Regions from separate parts of the Pseudoalteromonas ulvae UL12 genome, predicted to be linked through region 4. Evidence: predicted binding sites of a transcription regulator. Region 4 holds the regulator's gene; each other region holds the start of a gene.
What was found. The regulator FliA, encoded in region 4, starts transcription of late flagellar genes. The targets are predictions, from matches to a motif close to CTAAAGNTNNNNNNNNNNNNGCCGATA.
Positions count from the first base shown of each region.

Region 1 (4,590 bases), on a different contig from region 4:
TCGCTAGGTTTTGATTTTGGTAAACTTAATTCACTCGGGTCAAACTTTGGCACGCCATGGTAACCAATTGGATCCGCTTCAGCCGGCTGATATCCTTTCCCTTTTTGGGTGCGGACATGGAGAAGCTGAGGACCTTTCAGGTTTCGCATATTTCGAAGAGTATCACACAACATGGTGACATCATGGCCATCAATTGGACCGATGTAGTTAAAGCCTAACTCTTCAAAAAAAGTGCCAGGTACAACCATGCCTTTGAGGTGCTCTTCCATTTTACTGGCGAGTTCTTTTACTGGAGGCATACCGGAGAGTAGCTTTTTCCCACCCTCGCGGATGTTGGTATAAAAGCTGCCGGATAAAATTCGCGCCAAATGATTATTCAGTGCGCCAACATTTTCCGAAATTGACATCTCGTTGTCATTTAAAATCACTAACATGTCAGCGTCAATGTCACCAGCATGATTCATGGCTTCAAATGCCATGCCAGCAGTTACAGCACCATCACCAATAACGGCAACTACTTTGCGGTTTTGCGCTTCTTTTTTTGCCGCTATCGCCATACCAAGCGCGGCAGAAATTGACGTACTTGAATGACCTACACTAAAGGTATCGTATTGACTTTCTTCGCGATAAGGAAAAGGGTGCAAGCCATCTTTTTGACGAATGCTGTGCATTAAGTCACGGCGACCGGTTAAGATTTTATGTGGGTATGCTTGGTGACCAACATCCCAAATGACGCGATCAAATGGTGTGTTATATACGTAATGTAATGCAACTGTGAGTTCGACAGTGCCTAGGCCTGACGCTAAATGACCACTGCTTTTTGATACTGAGTTGAGAAGATAATCTCTTAACTCATGGCTCAATGCTGGTAATTTATCTTGTGCTAACTCCCGTAACTGCGGGGGTTCATCAATTAAGCCCAATAAGGGATAGTTGTTATTATCAATTGTCATGACAGGTATTGATTATCCTTTGATTACTGACCCGATTATACATCAATTTAAGCGGTAATCTTTTTCTTTTATATTCTTATTACCGTGTATAGCCAGAGTGATGACCTTTAATGGTCTCTCGAAATAATATAATGCGCCAGTTCTTCAAGTTTAGTTGTGTCTGCTGGGATTTTGCTAAGTGATAGTAAGGCTTCTTGGTAAAGAGATTGTGTTAAATCTTTTGCACCTTGAAGGCCCATAAATGCTGGATAAGTAGATTTATTCGCTTCAACATCAGATCCTTGGGGTTTTCCTAATGTTATTGTGTCTCCTTCGATATCCAGGATGTCATCATGGACCTGAAAGGCTAATCCTATTTTATGACCAAACTCAGCTAAATGCTGTAATGTCGCTTGAGATGTGCCTTTTGCACATAAAGCTCCCATGGTGATAGCTGAGACTAACAATGCCCCAGTTTTTAACTTATGAATTTGCTCAAGTTCCTGCACTGTGATTGATTTGCCTGTGGCTGATAAATCCAGAGCTTGCCCACCACACATCCCAACTAAACCAGATGCTTTAGCTAATTCGGAAATAATTTTCAGCTGAGTAGCGGCTTCGACTTGAGGGAGTGGTTGTTCAGACAAAATATCAAATGCAAGTGTTTGCAATGCATCGCCTGCCAAGATGGCGGTCGCTTCATCAAAAGCAATGTGACAGGTTGGTTTACCTCTTCGCAGATCATCATCATCCATGGCAGGCAAATCATCGTGAACTAAAGAGTAACTATGGATACACTCAATTGCAGCCGCCACTTTTTGCAAAGCCTGCATGTCGGCTCCAAGCATTTGCCCTGTTAAAAATACTAAATGGGGTCTTAAGCGTTTGCCGCCATTGAATAAGCTATAACGTGCTGCTGATAGTAGCTGTTTATCACCAGCCGTTTGCGTAGATAAAATATTTATTAAAGTTTGCTCTACTTGTAGTTGGCTCTGATGTAAATCGTCTTGAATCGTCACTATTTCTGCTCTGTAGAATCAAATGGGATGAGTTCACTATCTGTAGAATTTCCCATTAAAATACTCACTTTTTGCTCTGCTTGTTGCAGTTTTGCTGAAGATGCTTGGGCAAGTTGAATGCCGCGCTCAAACTGTTTTAAAGATTGCTCTAGGGTGAGAGCACCGTTTTCCATTTCTGAAACTATGTGCCCTAATTCGCCCATTGCATCTTCAAAACTAAGGTTTTCTGCTTTTTTTGTGGCCATTATATTACTTCAAGCTTATATACGAGTGGGAGGGATTTTAGGGGGATTCTCGAACTATTTCAATTTATCTCCCTGAGTCTTGCAAAAATAGTGGCGGCGAAGTGAGATCTTCACTTGAAAATTGCCGTCATTACAAAAATGACGCTATAGTTGAATTTAAGTTATTAAATCTTTTGCCGATACTAAAAACTAAATTATGATAAGCACTTTAAAGTGCTAACTTACCAATTTTAATTAAAATTTCCCTTGGAGGGCCAGTGGATTTAGCAACGTTAATAGGAATGCTTGGTGCGATCGGTTTTATTGTTATGGCAATGATCCTCGGTGGCGACTTGGGAATGTTCGTTGATATTCCTTCCGTGCTCATTGTTTTTTGTGGTTCACTATTTGTTGTCTTGTCAAACTTCACCATGGGTCAATTCTTTGGTATTGGTAAAGTTGCGGGCAAAGCCTTTATGTTCAAGCTTGAGACACCTGAAGAACTTATCGACAAAGCTGTTGAGCTTGCTGATTCTGCCAGAAAAGGGGGGTTTCTCGCCCTAGAAGAAGCTGAAATTCCGAATGCTTTTATGCAAAAAGGGGTCGACATGTTGGTTGATGGTCATGATGCCGATGTCGTCAGAGAAACACTGCAAAAAGATATCTCTTTAACATCGACTAGGCATGATGCCGGTGCAACGTTATTTAAAGCATTAGGTGATGTGGCTCCAGCAATGGGAATGATTGGTACGCTTATCGGTTTGGTTGCGATGTTATCAAACATGGATGATCCAAAAGCGATTGGACCTGCAATGGCGGTAGCATTATTGACTACACTCTACGGCGCCTTTTTAGCCAATGTTATCGCGATTCCAATCCAAGCGAAATTAGAAAAACGTAAAGATGAGGAAGAGCTGAATCAGAAGTTAATTTTAGATGCAGTTTTAGGAATACAAGATGGTCAAAACCCGAAAGTAATTGAGGGGATCCTGAAAAATTACCTGCCAGAATCTAAACGCCAAATAGACACTGAGGGTTAGTAACTATGTCTGATGAAGCTGAAGACTGTAAATGCCCCCCTCCGGGTCTGCCTGCTTGGATGGGGACATTCGCTGATTTAATGTCATTGCTGATGTGTTTCTTCGTATTGCTTTTGGCTATGTCTGAAATGGATGTACTTAAATTCAAGCAAATAGCCGGTTCGATGAAGTTTGCATTTGGTGTTCAAAATAAGCTCGAAGTAAAAGATATCCCAAAAGGTACTAGTGTAATCGCTATGGAGTTTCGCCCTGGCAAGCCTGAACCTTCACCAATTGAGACAATTCAGCAGCAAACAGTGGAAATGACTCAGCAGATGTTGGAATTTCAAGCGGGTGATGAAGATTCGGCCGGTGGACGTCAAGAACAACGCGGTAATAAACGCGGTGGTGAATCTCAAAGCACAGCTAAAAATGAGTCGAGTCAAGCTGAAAGTGCTGCCGATCAAGAGCAAGTTAATGAGTTGGTTAAAAAGATTGCTCAGCAACTTGAAGAGCAAATTATGGATGGTGCAATTGAGCTTGAGTCACTAGGTCAACAAATTATTATCCGTATCCGTGAGAATGGGTCTTTTCCATCAGGAAGTGCCTTTTTACAGCCACAATTTAAGCCTATCATTCAACAAATTGCTGAATTATTGAAAGATGTGCCGGGTGAGATTACTGTCTCAGGCCATACGGATGATTATCAAGTTAGCAATGAACTGTATTTTAATAATTGGGATTTATCCGCTAAGCGCTCGGTGGCCGTTGCGAGTGAAATGCAAAAAGTCAGAGGGTTTGATAAAAATCGCATGATGGTCATCGGTCACGCAGATACTCGTCCGTTAGTGCCAAATGAAGATACAGATTCGCGCAAACGTAATCGACGAGTTGAGATTTCAATTATGCAGGGTAAAGCGAAAGAGTCTGACCCTATTGAGGTACAAAAGTAAATTTGCGGTTGATTTTTTTCATAAAAGACGATTTACTGCTACCGCTAAGTAATTGTCTTAGTTTTATTTAAGGATAAATGAAATGAAAAAAATTGATAAGTATACTTATATGCCTGGCAATGGTGGTGGTGCGGATGAGCCACCACCAAAGAAGAAAACGTCTAAGTAACGTTAATGATAGATATAAATAGCGTTTTAATTTATATCTATAATGGCCATGCAGTGTTTGTGTGCTTGGCCTTTTTTGCATTTATTTATATTAAAGATTACAAAGCTGCCACTTTTTCTTTTTGCACCGCGATTTCATTCCTAATCGGCATTGCTGCGCAAGGCTTTCTTTATGAGAATGATAATTCATTTGTTTACCGTTATATCTTCTGGGCCTCTAATGATTTAATTTGGATGGCTTGCATTGCTTATCTTGCAATCAAAGACAAGGTGTA
Region 1 is NZ_AQHJ01000034.1:324,296-328,885, forward strand. It holds gene dxs (1-deoxy-D-xylulose-5-phosphate synthase) at 1-953, opposite strand, end outside; gene ispA ((2E,6E)-farnesyl diphosphate synthase) at 1,061-1,951, opposite strand; gene PULV_RS18130 (exodeoxyribonuclease VII small subunit) at 1,951-2,196, opposite strand; gene pomA (flagellar motor protein PomA) at 2,454-3,215, shown strand; gene PULV_RS18140 (flagellar motor protein MotB) at 3,221-4,147, shown strand; gene PULV_RS18145 (hypothetical protein) at 4,322-4,590, shown strand, end outside.
Region 1: the regulator FliA is predicted to act here: its motif matches at 2,352-2,378, upstream of pomA (flagellar motor protein PomA).

Region 2 (4,590 bases), 140 kb from region 4:
TATGATTTACATCAGATGATGAAAACACACAACATCCGCCATATTCCCATAGTCGATGATACACGCTTTGCCGGTGTCGTGACCCAAAAGACAGTATTAGCTAAAGTGATGTATTTACTTGATATCCATGGGTCTTCTTGCTTGAGCAAAGAAGAAAAATCGATTAATGTGATGTCGTTGATTGACAAAGATGTGGTGTTTGCCAGCCCTGATATGCCACAAATAAAAGCGGCTGAGTTCTTTGTTAATAATCGCCACGGTTGCTTGCCAGTGATTGATAGTCAAGATCGTTTGCTCGGAATTGTGACTTCATCGGATTTTGTTCGATTAGCGCTTAAATTATTACAATAGGAATCATTATGTTGAAACGCGCTTTATTTCCTGTGTTGCTTTGCAGCGTATTAGGTTTGGCCAGTCCAAGTAGTTATGCCGATCTAACACAGGTTCCCTTGCCTGATAATTTTGATGTTAGGATGAAGCTCGATGATGAATACCCGATGATCCTAACCGGCTATGTAAAAAGCACCGCTGAAGGTGTAATGCAGTTCTATTTTGCTCAGTTAGGCGATCCCATCAATATGGTTGAAGATATCGGTCGCCAAACACTGTTTTATAAACAGTCATCACAGTCAATAAAAATTAGTGTTTATCAACAAAGTGACTGGACGGAAGTGAATGTTATGGTGACACAGTAAACCACTCAGCTTGGTTTACTGCTTCGCAATCTGAATAACCACTCGACGGTTTAGTTGACGACCCAACACCGTAGAATTGGGTGATATGTGTCGTTTTTCTCCAAACCCCTCAACCTCAACTCGTTGATCTTCAACACCCATTTCTGTCATATAGTTTTTAATTGATAGCGCTCGTTTTTTAGATAACTCATCATTTAAATATCGGCCACCGTAGCTATCGGTATACGCAGCAATAAGCACAGATTCTATATTGGGGTCATTTTTTAAATACTCACCAATTTTATTTAGGCGTTTTTTTGATTGCTTGGTTAATTCGCTGGAGTTTTTTTGATAACTCAGCACAGTAAAGGCAATATCTTCAAAATTGTAAGCGAGCATTTGATCGCGACACTGTAAAAATTTTAAATAGTTATCTCGAAAATTGACTGCAGATAATGCAACTTTGACTTTATCTTGTTCGTTTCGCCAATCTTGATAATACAAAGTTGGCATGTTGCCTTTTTCAAGTTCAGATAACATTAACCAAGCCGTTTTATTTTCAGCTTCAGCGTCAAATTGTTGTAATAGCTTCAACGAAGCCAGCTCTGTACTGCGATAACCAGGCTTCCAAGGAGGAGGTACCGATTTAATCGCTGCCATGCTATAGCCTTCTGGCTGGATCAACATATCCACTGTAAAATTTAATGGTTTCGCTTTACTGGCCTGTGTTGTAAAAATAACTTGACCATAATAAGGGATCGCGTGGGCGAGTTCACACGACAGGCGAGTTGTTTTCTCATTGAACCACGTTGAGTTTTCTGGGTTAGCTGAATACGCCTGCACAGCCCCATGGGACGTCACGCTATAAAGCATTAACCCAATCGCCAATGAAAGATAACTAAACTGAAGCATTGTCGCCTGTTCCTATACATTTCAACATAAAAATAAATGATCCTAATAAGCGCTTTTTTCAAAACATCATTCCATTTAATACCATGCAAATTACTTGCCGATTATTAGGTATGACTAACAAGTAACCGGTATAACATCTAAAATTCAAATACAGCGCTTTATCTAGGTTATTTAACGGCCGCTTGCACCCTCTTTTTAGGGTTGTCAGTTAATAGTGATAGATTAACTGGCATTTGATGATAATTTTTTGACATAATGCCCCCCTATTTTGTGCTAAAAAAAGATAATTATGGCTGATACTGAGCAAACTTTATTTTCAAAACGCTTTCGTGGCTTTTTTCCTGTAGTCATTGATGTAGAAACTGCTGGTTTTAACAGCCAAACTGATGCTTTGCTCGAAATAGCTGTCACCACATTAAAAATGGATGACCAAGGGTTACTGTCTCTCGACTCCACATTGCATTTTCATATTCAACCGTTTGAAGGGGCAAACATTGAACAGGCAGCCATCGAGTTTAATGGCATTGATCCCTTTAGCCCGCTAAGAGGTGCCGTAGAAGAAGTTGATGCCTTTAAAGAAATATGTAAATCAGTGAGTAAAGCGCAAAAAGCAGCGGGTTGCCAACGCACCGTGATTGTTGCTCATAATGCGTCATTTGACCAAGGTTTTGTCAATGCAGCCCTTGCCCGCACGAAAATCAAACGAGTTCCGTTTCACCCCTTTGTCAGTTTTGACACCACTTCATTAGCCGGTTTAGCATTAGGACAAACGGTATTAGCTAAAGCTTGCCTTACAGCTGGCATTGACTTTGACAACAGCCAAGCACATAGCGCGGTATACGATACCGAACGTACCGCTGAGCTTTTTTGTCATATTGTCAATAAATGGCAGCAGTTAGGTGGCTGGCCAATGGTGAGTGCAGACGATGAACAAGTAGAGACTTCAGTTAAAACGTCTGAGTAATTTTACCTTCTGATACCCGCACTAAATGGGGCGGGTATATTCTTGAAAACGATTTAACATCTTTTGCGATTTGTAATTCAACACCTGGGTGCATTAACTCATTGATGGTGACACGGCTTGTTTTAAGCAGTGTTGCGAGTTTTCGTTTTAACGTTTCTTTATTTCGATAAACATGCTTGAGCTTCAATATTATTTGCTCGTCACTGGCGGCTATTTTATTCAAATAAAGCTGTTTTTGCTGTTTTGATGGGATTTTTTCTGCTTTTTTACGCGCTTGTTTCAAAGCATTTGCTTTACTATTTAAGCTTTTTTCGAGTTCACTCAATGCTGATTGCTTATCTCTGAGTTCATGCCAATATTGCGCCAGCTGAACATGTGTTTTAGTCCCCGATGGAGCTCCTAACTCGCCGGTTTCAACACGTAAGGCATTAATGATCCGCCCACCAATTATTTTCCCTCGTGGCTTTTCACCTTTTCCCACCCGAATTAATCGATTCGATGACAATTCACAATGAAGCGCTTGGCGATCAATCATTAAATCTTGGCCACTTGATACTTGCGAATACTGAGCATATCCTAATGAAATAGTCCCTTGTGCTTTGATAATACAGGTAAAGTCTTCACCCTCTTCTCGTTTTCGGCCAATCGCTCCTTGGACTATTGTAATGACAGAGTTTGATTCAAGCGTGGCTGATTCAACAAAACCCAGCACAGTGATATCACCCGTAGCTTTGACTTTCATCCCATCTTTTACATCGCCAGAAACAATGACACTGCCATCAAACTCTACATGCCCAGTTGTTACATCAATATTGTCATAACAAATAACATCATCGACTCGCATACCACGAGTCAAGGCTACAGGCACACCTACAGCGTCAGCGACTAAAATATTAGGATTACTTGGGTCAAGTGCTGTGCCATCCATCACTTGCAATGCGAAATCTCGTCCAGGTTTTGCAGGCAAAGCATCACCAAACACGGTAAACCCATCTTCGCCTTTAGTTGGCGGAACACGCTGCATCAAAGGTGCCCCAGGATTGACTGTAATGATGGCACCTAAATTTCGCATATCGACTTTACCATCAGCTTGTACCTGAGGGCTCAAAATCCTATCTTGCGCGGTCGCACACAAGCGCACAAACTTAGTATCATCACCATCTTTAGCACGCCGACCGTGTGCAATAATCGCTGAATAACTATCACCGGCTGCAGTTTCAAACTGACGGCCTAAAAACTCTTCTATAGCTCGGCTACTGATCCCCTTTTGTACACCAGCTTGCTGTAAAGCGGTTTTCACAACATCAAAATTGGCAATTCCTCCCCCTTGGGCTGCAATTAAGGTTGCTTCAGCGCTCATATTCGTTTCATCTACCCGAATTGAAACTTTAGCATCAAGGGCTTTTGCAACAATAAATGGAGGAGATAATGTGAGCTTAGCATCAGCAAATAATGCGCGTATGACAGAGATATCATATTCAAATTCGCAATAAACTGACGCATCAAGGGCATCTATAAGCTGAGCAGCAGATGCTGGAAAACCAGATTGGACAGGATGTTGTAATAACATAACCTGTTTAGATTGATCATCGAACTCAAACAAAGACATTAGCAACCTACTTCTAATACAAAAGGGCTAAATTGTTTTACAATTTAAAGTAGGTTCATTTGAGCACACCTTAACAGAAAAGTTAAGTGTTAGTTTTTTGATAACTATAAAACAATAAAAGTGAGCTTAAACAATACGTTAAAAACTCACCTTCAGTAAAATGCCATCTAGTACTTATGCCTTACTAGATCTCAAATTTAGACGTCGCATCCAATAAATTATCTGATAACGTGTGAAGATTCATCGCGACCTCTCGCACCTGCGCTAATGATCCTAGCGTGTCCTCAAATGAGCGATGCATATTTGACACATTATCCACCACCATTGCTGCCACCGATGTTTGCTCTTCTGTTGCCGCTGCAATTTGCGCATTCATACCATTGATAGCCAAAATCTGTTCTGAAATCTTCTGAATCGAACCGCCGGTTTCT
Region 2 is NZ_AQHJ01000027.1:207,023-211,612, forward strand. It holds gene PULV_RS09060 (CBS domain-containing protein) at 1-351, shown strand, start outside; gene PULV_RS09065 (hypothetical protein) at 360-695, shown strand; gene PULV_RS09070 (flagellar protein MotY) at 711-1,586, opposite strand; gene rnt (ribonuclease T) at 1,876-2,550, shown strand; gene PULV_RS09080 (DUF342 domain-containing protein) at 2,534-4,159, opposite strand; gene PULV_RS09085 (methyl-accepting chemotaxis protein) at 4,344-4,590, opposite strand, start outside.
Region 2: the regulator FliA is predicted to act here: its motif matches at 1,759-1,785, upstream of PULV_RS09070 (flagellar protein MotY).

Region 3 (4,590 bases), on a different contig from region 4:
CAATCTTATTGCTATGTTTATTTATATAGTTAAGATATGACCTGCCTTATTGTTAAATTAATGTTTATTTTTTGTATATTGGTAATCCAAAATGAATCTTCCTAATCAAAAATCTATTATTGTTGCCGTAGTTTTAGCTGTAGTCGGCTTTTTTATCGCTGAGTTTGTATTAAGTACCTTTCTTAGTTCATCTGTTTTATTTGCTGTTGGGCTTTTTGTAGGGGCTTTTATTGCAGCTTCACTCAATACGCCTATTGATGAAGCAAAAGTTAAAACAAAAACACTTTATGTAGGCAATTTGCCTTACCGTGCAAATGAAGGGGTTGTGCGTGAATTATTTGAAAGTCACGGTAAAGTTTTCTCTGTTCGACTATTGAAAGATAAAAATACAGGTAAACGCCGTGGTTTTGGTTTTGTAGAGGTCGCTGAAAAGGACGCATCTACAACCATTTCCGCGCTGAATGATTTCGAGTTTCAACAACGCACTTTAAAAGTCCGTGAAGCGAAACAAAAATCTGATGACAACGAGAGCTCTTTTAGTTCTGAGACAACGGATCAATCAGTTTAATTTCAGATACTGAAACCTTGTTGCTATTAATAGGAGCTGTTGCGTAATATCGTACCAGCTCTTTTTTTATGCCCTTTCCCCAATGCTTACTTTGTAAAATGCTCTCTACACGATTGGCAATGGCTTGACCTGAATCGATCAGTTGTATAGCGCTCCCTACTATCGCCTGAAGCTCATCTTTTAATATCGGGAAGTGCGTGCACCCCAATACTAATACATCATTATCTTGTGTAATTGCTAACTTTTCGCATTCTGCGAGAAGCTTTGCATGATCGACCTGCCCATGCCAAAATTTTTGCTCTGCCAGTTCCACCAATTCCGTAGAACCATAAAGGTTTACCTTTGCTTGCTGCGCGTGTTCTGATATTAAACTATGAGTATAGACATTCTGAATTGTCCCAGGAGTGGCAAGTAGGCCTATTTGTCCTTTTTTCGATAATAAAGCCGCAGGCTTAATTGCTGGCACTACACCCACTATTGGAATTGAAGTTTGGCTGCGTAAAAACTCTAATGTTTGAGTACTCGCGGTATTGCAAGCAATAACAATAATATCAATTGTTGGATGCAGAGTTTGAATGGTCAGCAACTTTGCATGAAGACGCTGCCTTAATACTTCAACATTTAAGCGACCATAAGGCATAAATAGATTATCCATCACGTAGGAATATTGTGCATATGGATATTTTTGCTGAATATGTTCCAATACCGTTGTTCCACCGATACCAGAATCAAAAATGACTATGTGGGGCTGCAAACTAACATCTCCAATTAAACCAAATGTTAGTTTGCCATATCTACTAATTTAAGCCTATCTCAAAAAGTATGGTTGATTTCTTTATCTGCTTTATTTGCTTGCTTTGTTTCTAGTAAGGAGTATTGCTCAAAGACAGTCCGACTATAATCCAGTAGTTTATCAAGTTTGTCTTTATCTTGATTCAACCACTCCAGAAGACTCACTAATTCAGATTCTATATTTAATGGCTTTGCTTGCTCTCTTGCACGACCTAACCCTTCATTTATAGGCCTCAATTGTTCGGCTAAGTCTTGGCCTGGTATATTGCGTTGATACTGCTTAACGTTACTCATTGATTCAGTTTGCTGCAAATTCATAGAAAAAGCAGCCAACTGAGATGTATCCATATTTAAATCCAAAGCCTTTTCAAACGCTTCATCAATATTGCCATAAAAAAAAGCATCACTCACGCCTTGCAGATCAGCCATTAATGAATTGATGGCTTCTTGCTCGTCTTCATCTAACTCACCATTTACCTCTAAGGTAAAACCATAATTAAATGATGTTGAAGACTGAGATGCAAACCGCGCTTCTTGTTCGTTCGATTGAAATGCTATTGCTTTAGATTGTGAGAAATCAGCATTAAAAGTAATATTAATCTCATCACCATCAAGAGTTTTAATGCTCAACTGAGCGCCATTATTTAAACTGTATTGACTTGCTTGGCGGTAGTTACTAAAGATCTCATTTGATGGTGCAGCTTTTGAAAAAAGCGATTCACTAAGATCATCGAGTCCCTTTGACATCAGCTCTTCACTCTTAGCTATACCTTCGCTGACTTCTTCGGTTAATAACCCAGATTCTTCTAACTCTTTTTCAGCCTCCTCAATCCCGATTGCGATACCTTTTCGCGCTTGATCAAGCATTGACTGCAATTTATCTTGATCGGCACCTTCACCTTGCGCTTTTAAAACAGCTCCCTTCACAAATCCCAGTACGTTTTTGGCTACTTCTTCAAAATCGAACAAAGAGTCCGTGCTAGTTTTTTTGCTGTCAGGCATTGATAAAGTATCGGCTAATTTATTGCCCATCACTTTTGCCGCGATACTCTTCAGATCGGTTTGATATCCTTGCTTGGGTAAGCCTATATCGCTACTCGATTTTTCTTGAGTTTTAATAAATTTATTAAATAAATTCGCAGGCTGAAAACCCGGTAGACCAATTTTCATGATCTTTCTCCTATGTAATCTATATCCATATTATCGGCTAAAATAGCATTTCCTGTAGAAAAAAGAATAAAATTCATACAATCATTAACGTGACTCAAAATAGGGATCATAAATGGCTTATTCCGTATTAGCACTAGACAAATAATCCATGCCCCATAAAATAGCGCGACAAATTTAGACAGAGGCAACACTCATGGCTGTGATTACAATCAATCCTGCGCTTTATAACCAGCAACTATCCGAAAAGAAAAATACAATTAGTGCGCAATTTGCTCGGTTTGGCGCAAATAATATTGAAGTGTTTGCATCAGAAGAAAAGCATTACCGCCAACGCGCTGAATTTAGGGTCTGGCACGAAGGTGATGACCTTTACCATATCATGTTTGATCAACAGACCAAGCAGAAGATCCGTGTTGAACAGTTTGACCCTGCAGCACCTGTTATTTTCGCGTTAATGCCACGCCTCATTGAAGAACTAAAAAGCCAAGAGGTGCTGCGTCGAAAGCTATTTCAAATTGACTACCTATCGAGCCTCAGTGGTGAAATACTTGTGAGCATGCTTTACCACAAGCCTCTTGATGATGAATGGGAACAGGCAATTACAGCGCTTAAAGAAAAGCTTTCTCACGAATTTAAAATTGATTTTATAGGGCGAGCTCGTAAGCAAAAAGTAATCTTAGGTAATGACTATGTTGTCGAGCAACTTGATGTTGCAGGAAAAAAACTAATATATCAGCAAGTTGAAAACAGTTTTACCCAACCCAACGCCAAAGTAAACCAAAAGATGCTGGAGTGGGCCCTCGATATTAGTCAGCATTTAGAAAATGATTTATTAGAACTGTATTGCGGTAATGGTAATTTTTCGATTGCACTAGCACCTGCATTTAATCGTGTATTAGCGACTGAAATCTCTAAGTCATCGGTCGCTTCGGCACAATTCAATATTAAAGCTAATAACATAGATAACTTAGATATTATAAGAATGTCGAGTGAAGAATTTACACTTGCTATGAAAGGTGAACAAGAATTTTCACGCCTAAAAGGCATTGATTTATCTAGCTATAATTGTCAAAGTATTTTAGTCGATCCACCAAGAGCCGGATTAGATACTGAAACAACTAAGTTAGTACAGAACTACGACAACATTCTCTATATCTCCTGCAACCCTGATACCTTAGAACGAGATTTAGATGCCTTAACAACGACCCACAAAGTCGAGCGTTTTGCTATTTTTGATCAATTCCCCTACACCCACCATATTGAATCAGGTGTATTTTTAACTCGCAAATAAATTAAAGCAGCATTAGCTGCTTTTTCTCTCTTTGTTATACATCGATGCGCCTTTGGCAATGAAACGTAATTGCCAAATTAATCGCTCAACTAATTCTGCTCGCTGCGGCTTATCTAAATCAAGCGCCTCTGCTCCGGCGTTAAATACAATCGTAACCATCGCTTCAGATTGGATATAGGCTTGCTTCACATCACAATGGGTTTCTATTTCTAAATAATGTGCTAACTCTAAAATAAAGTGCTTTATTTCACGCGCAACGGCTGCACGAAATGCTTTAGAAGTCCCCGAACGCTCTCTTAAAAGTAATCGGAATTGATTACTGGATTGTTCAATAAATTCCATAAAAGTATGAACTGAAATAGTAATAATACTGCCGCCACATTCTATTCTACTGCGAGCTTGGCGCATGAGTTGCCTCAAAGTTAATCCCGCTTCATCAACTAAAGTCAGGCCTAACTCATTCATATCCTTAAAATGGCGATAAAAAGAAGTTGGGGCAATTCCTGCTTCTCGAGCAACTTCACGCAAACTTAGATTCGAAAAGCTATGTTCTGCACTTAATTGATTAAATGCAGCTTCAATTAATGCTTGCCTCGTTTTTTCTTTTTGCTTCGCTCGAACGCCTGACATCTATACCCCCCATAAATTGCTAAAAAGCAGTTTATCATATTTACTTAACCAGCAAATTACTAACTGTTCTCGATATTGTCACTTGACTGAATGCGCTGGAACCACTATTTTAGCGTACAGTTGTACGCTGAGATTTTTA
Region 3 is NZ_AQHJ01000032.1:20,035-24,624, reverse strand. It holds gene PULV_RS15380 (RNA recognition motif domain-containing protein) at 92-568, shown strand; gene murI (glutamate racemase) at 537-1,322, opposite strand; gene PULV_RS15370 (DUF5610 domain-containing protein) at 1,382-2,530, opposite strand; gene trmA (tRNA (uridine(54)-C5)-methyltransferase TrmA) at 2,724-3,821, shown strand; gene fabR (HTH-type transcriptional repressor FabR) at 3,834-4,451, opposite strand.
Region 3: the regulator FliA is predicted to act here: its motif matches at 2,562-2,588, upstream of PULV_RS15370 (DUF5610 domain-containing protein).

Region 4 (4,590 bases):
ACAGCTTTTGGCGCACCAGAACCATGAAGCTCATCGAGTAACGACTCAAACTCATCTTCTGTAATTTCTTCATCTGAGCCTGAAGCACTCACATCCACATTTGATGCTGGTTTTGGTGGTGCACTTGAGGTACTTACAGATCCAAAAGACCCCGATCCATGTAATTCATCAAGTAAGTTTTCAAACTCATCATCAGTGATATCATCATTATCTGAGCTTCCTGATTCTGTGGCTTGCTTAACAGCAGGCCCTTGTCCCGAGCCATGTAGCTCATCAAGTAAACTTTCAAATTCATCTTCTGTAATATCATCGATAGATTCCGAACTTGGGGAGCTCTCGACGGAGGCGACAGGATCTTCGCCAAAAAAAATGTCATCAAATTCATCTTGAGCTGGTTCAGAATCATTAACAGGCTCATGCTCTTCAGTAGCAGCCTCAACTTCAACCACTTCATCTTCAGATTCAGGCTTACTTAACTTATGTAGTATATCGAGTAACTCAGGTGAAGCGGCTTCAGGTTGCTCTCTGTTTTGAATCTTTGCAAACATTTCATTAATGGTATCAAGAGCTTGCAGTATTACATCCATTAACTCTGCAGTAACTCTGCGCTTACCTTGACGGAGAACATCGAAAATATTTTCAGCCCCATGACACGCATCTACCAATTCCGTCATTGCTAGAAAACCGGCCCCACCTTTAACAGTATGGAATCCTCTAAAAATAGCATTTAATAAATCTGCATCTTCTGGATTATTTTCTAATTCAACTAATTGCTCGGACAATAATTCGAGAATTTCACCTGCCTCGACCAAAAAATCCTGCAATATATCTTCATCAACTTCAAAGCTCATGCAGCTGCTCTCCCATTTAGAAGCCTAAGCTCGATAATAAGTCATCAACTTCATCTTGACCTGAAACCACATCATCGCGCTCAGCAGCATCAATAATCGGCCCTTCAGCAACCTGATCAAGTTCTGTAGAACTCACTTCGGCTACAATCGTATTTTTTTCTTTTACTTCTTTTGACGCTTCAACTGGAGAACCAAAGACAGTTAACATGTAGATTAAGCTGTCTTCTACTTCTCTAACTAATTCGATAACTCTTCGAATTACTTGCCCTGTAAGATCTTGATAATCTTGAGCCATTAATACTTGAGTCATTAAGCTATGAAGCTGTTGTGTATCTTTTTGTGTGCCTTGAATAAAATCATCAAGCTCACGGCATAAGGTTTTAAACTCACCTAACTTTAAGTTTCGTGACATTAACCTATCCCATGAAGGTTTTAAGTTATTAATCTCGTCATTTAACTTATCGGCAAGAGGCAAGCTTGCTTCAATTGCATCCATTGTTTTATTTGCGGCTTGCTCTGTCATTTCCATGACATAATTTAGCCTTTGTTTTGCATCAGGTAATGACTCTTGAGTTAAAGCAGAAAGCTTGTCATCTAATTCAAAGTTTTTAAGTGAATCATGAAGCTGGCGTGTTAATTTACCAACTTCAGCAAATAACTCAGACTGTTCATCTGAGCTAATTTGTAACAACAACTCATTTGCTTGTTCTTGTTCGCCATTTTCCAAAAGCTCAACGAGCTGCTTAGCTTGATCAAGTGTTATTTGTGGTAGTGCGCTGGCCGACATGAAGCTCTCCTTCTTGTTTAACCTAGACGCTCAAACACTTTATCCAATTTAGTCTTCAGCGTTGCGGCAGTAAACGGTTTAACTATGTAGCCGTTAACACCCGCCTGAGCTGCAGCAATGATTTGTTCTTTTTTCGCCTCGGCCGTCACCATTAACACAGGTAAATGCTTAAGGTTGTCATCCGCTCGAATAGCTCTGAGCAAATCAATACCTTGCATACCTGGCATGTTCCAGTCAGTCACGACAAAATCAAATTCTTGATTTTGTAACATCGGTAGTGCGGTGCTACCATCATCTGCTTCTTGAACATTAGTAAAACCTAAGTCCCTAAGCAGATTTTTAATGATTCTTCTCATAGTTGAAAAGTCATCTACCACAAGAATTTTCATGTTTTTATCCAAAACATCCTCCGGTGAGGTTTAAACCCAAATTACAGTACTTCTAATTCAAATCCAGTCACTGACTTTTGCTTTTAGCTTTATCATTGCCTGGCCATGTATTTGGCTAACTCTTGATTCACTTACATCAAGAATTGCACCTATTTCTTTTAAATTCATTTCATCATTGTAGTAAAGAGATAAAACCAGTGCATCACGTTCAGGTAAAGTTTTAATTGCTTGTAATAAAGAAGCATTAAACCGCTCTGTCTGTGTATGAACATAGGGTGTGTCACTAGAGTTTAAATGTTCTTCGTTATGGAGCACATCTTCATCAACCCCTAGATCTTCAATCCCTAAAATCCTACCGCTATTTACATCGTTAAGAATATCATGGTATTCATTGAGCGTAATATCAAGTTTTTCAGCAACTTCTATATCTTTTACTTCTCGCCCTAATAAAGATTCTAATTCTGCGGTTGCTTGAGCAACCATTCTGGCATTTTTATGGACTGATCGAGGAACCCAGTCGCCCTTTCTAATTTCATCCAACATGGCACCACGAATACGGATACCCGCATACGTTTCAAAACTCGCGCCTTTTGAGCCATCAAAGTTTTTTGCAGCTTCAATAAGACCAATCATTCCTGATTGCACTAAATCATCCAGTTGAACGTTTGCAGGCAAACGTGCCAGTAAATGGTAAGCTATGCGTTTAACTAGCGTGACATGTCGTTCGATCATGTTCGCCATTTGATCTGCATTGCTATATCCAATAACTTTATTCACACAGGATGCCTTAGCGATTGACAAGCTTTTCTATGAAGAACTCCAAATGCCCTGAAGGTTGATTTGGAATGGGCCATTTTGCTGCTTTAGTCGCAAGTGTTTTAAATGCTATCGCAGCTGGTGACTTTGGAAAGAGATCAACTATCGTTTTTTGTTTACGGATTGATTTACGCATATTTTCATCAAATGGAACTGTAGAAACAAGCTCAAGAGAAACATCTAAAAAACGATCAGTCACTTTAGATAGTTTGGCAAATAGCTCTTGGCCTTCACGTAGACTACGGACCATATTAGCAACTATTTTGAATTTGTAGACCCCATGCTCTCTGCTAAGAATTTTTATCAAGGCATAAGCATCTGTAATTGAAGTCGGCTCATCACACACAACCACAAGTACATCTTGCGCAGCTCGTGAAAAGCTTAAAACCATATCAGAAATACCTGCTGCGGTATCAACAATTAATACATCATAGTCTGCATTCAGTTCACCAAAAGCACGGATAAGACCCGCATGTTCAGCAGGAGAAAGTTCAACCATGTTCTGAGAACCCGAAGTTGCTGGGACAATACGGATCCCATGAGGGCCTTCAACTAAAATATCTTCTAATTCACATTCACCCGATAAAACGTGCGATAAGTTACGTTCAACTCGAAGCCCTAGCATTACATCACAGTTTGCCAACCCTAAGTCAGCATCCAACACCAATACCCTTTGGCCTTGTTGTCCCATTGCAATTGCCATATTTAAAGACACATTGGTTTTACCAACGCCTCCCTTGCCGCCTGTTACTGCAATTACTTTTACAGCTTGATTATTTTGATTCATTCTTCGCAGGCCACTTGCTTGATCTAAAACTGTATTAATCATACATCCCTACTGCATGAGACTCCAAGGTTGGATGTCTTTTAAATTGCGCGTTTGCACGTTTTGCGTACAACTGCTCAGCCTTTTTGACTAATTTTTCTGCATTAGCCACTCTAATATCCTCTGGCACACGCTGACCATTAGTAAGATACCCTATTGGCAAACGATTTTGAATCGCAATACTAATAATCTCACCTAAACTTAAGCATTCATCAAGTTTTGTGAATATACAACCACTTAAGTGGACCTTTTTGAAGTGCTTAACCGTCTCTTGTAATACTTCAAGCTGTGCTGTCGCACTCAATACTAAGTAACTACGTATATCGACTCGAGCATTTTTCATCAAGGTATTTAACTGTTCAGTTAAGCGTAAATCACGTTGACTCATGCCAGCGGTGTCAATTAATACTAGTCTCTTATTTCGTAAATGATAAAGCATTTCTGCTAATTCATTCGCATCTTTTACTTGTTTAACTGGACAGCCAATGATTCTGCCATAAGTTGCCAGTTGTTCATAGGCTCCAATGCGATAAGTATCTGTTGTAATTAAAGCTATTTTATCCGCACCGAATTTTTGTGCGCCTAATGCGGCCAATTTTGCAACAGTTGTGGTTTTGCCAACACCTGTTGGGCCAACCAAAGCAAACACCCCGCCATTGCGTAAAATTTCATTATTAGACGTATAAAGCTGACTTTGCACCATTTCTAACAGAGCCTGCCAGGCTTTTTTCTCTGAGACATCGTCAGGGATAAAGCAAGCCATTTGATCGGCGAGCTCATCACCAATCCCCATCCCTTTAAGCCGATCGACCATATAAGCTTTCGTAGGATCCCGTCTTGCTAAATCTTGTGACATCAAACCTGATACTTGATGTTCGAGTAATTGGCGAATGGCAAGCATTTCATCTTTCATTGCCTTGA
Region 4 is NZ_AQHJ01000027.1:343,557-348,146, forward strand. It holds gene PULV_RS09645 (chemotaxis protein CheA) at 1-851, opposite strand, end outside; gene PULV_RS09650 (protein phosphatase CheZ) at 868-1,638, opposite strand; gene cheY (chemotaxis response regulator CheY) at 1,656-2,039, opposite strand; gene PULV_RS09660 (RNA polymerase sigma factor FliA) at 2,085-2,768, opposite strand; gene PULV_RS09665 (MinD/ParA family ATP-binding protein) at 2,815-3,672, opposite strand; gene flhF (flagellar biosynthesis protein FlhF) at 3,665-4,590, opposite strand, start outside.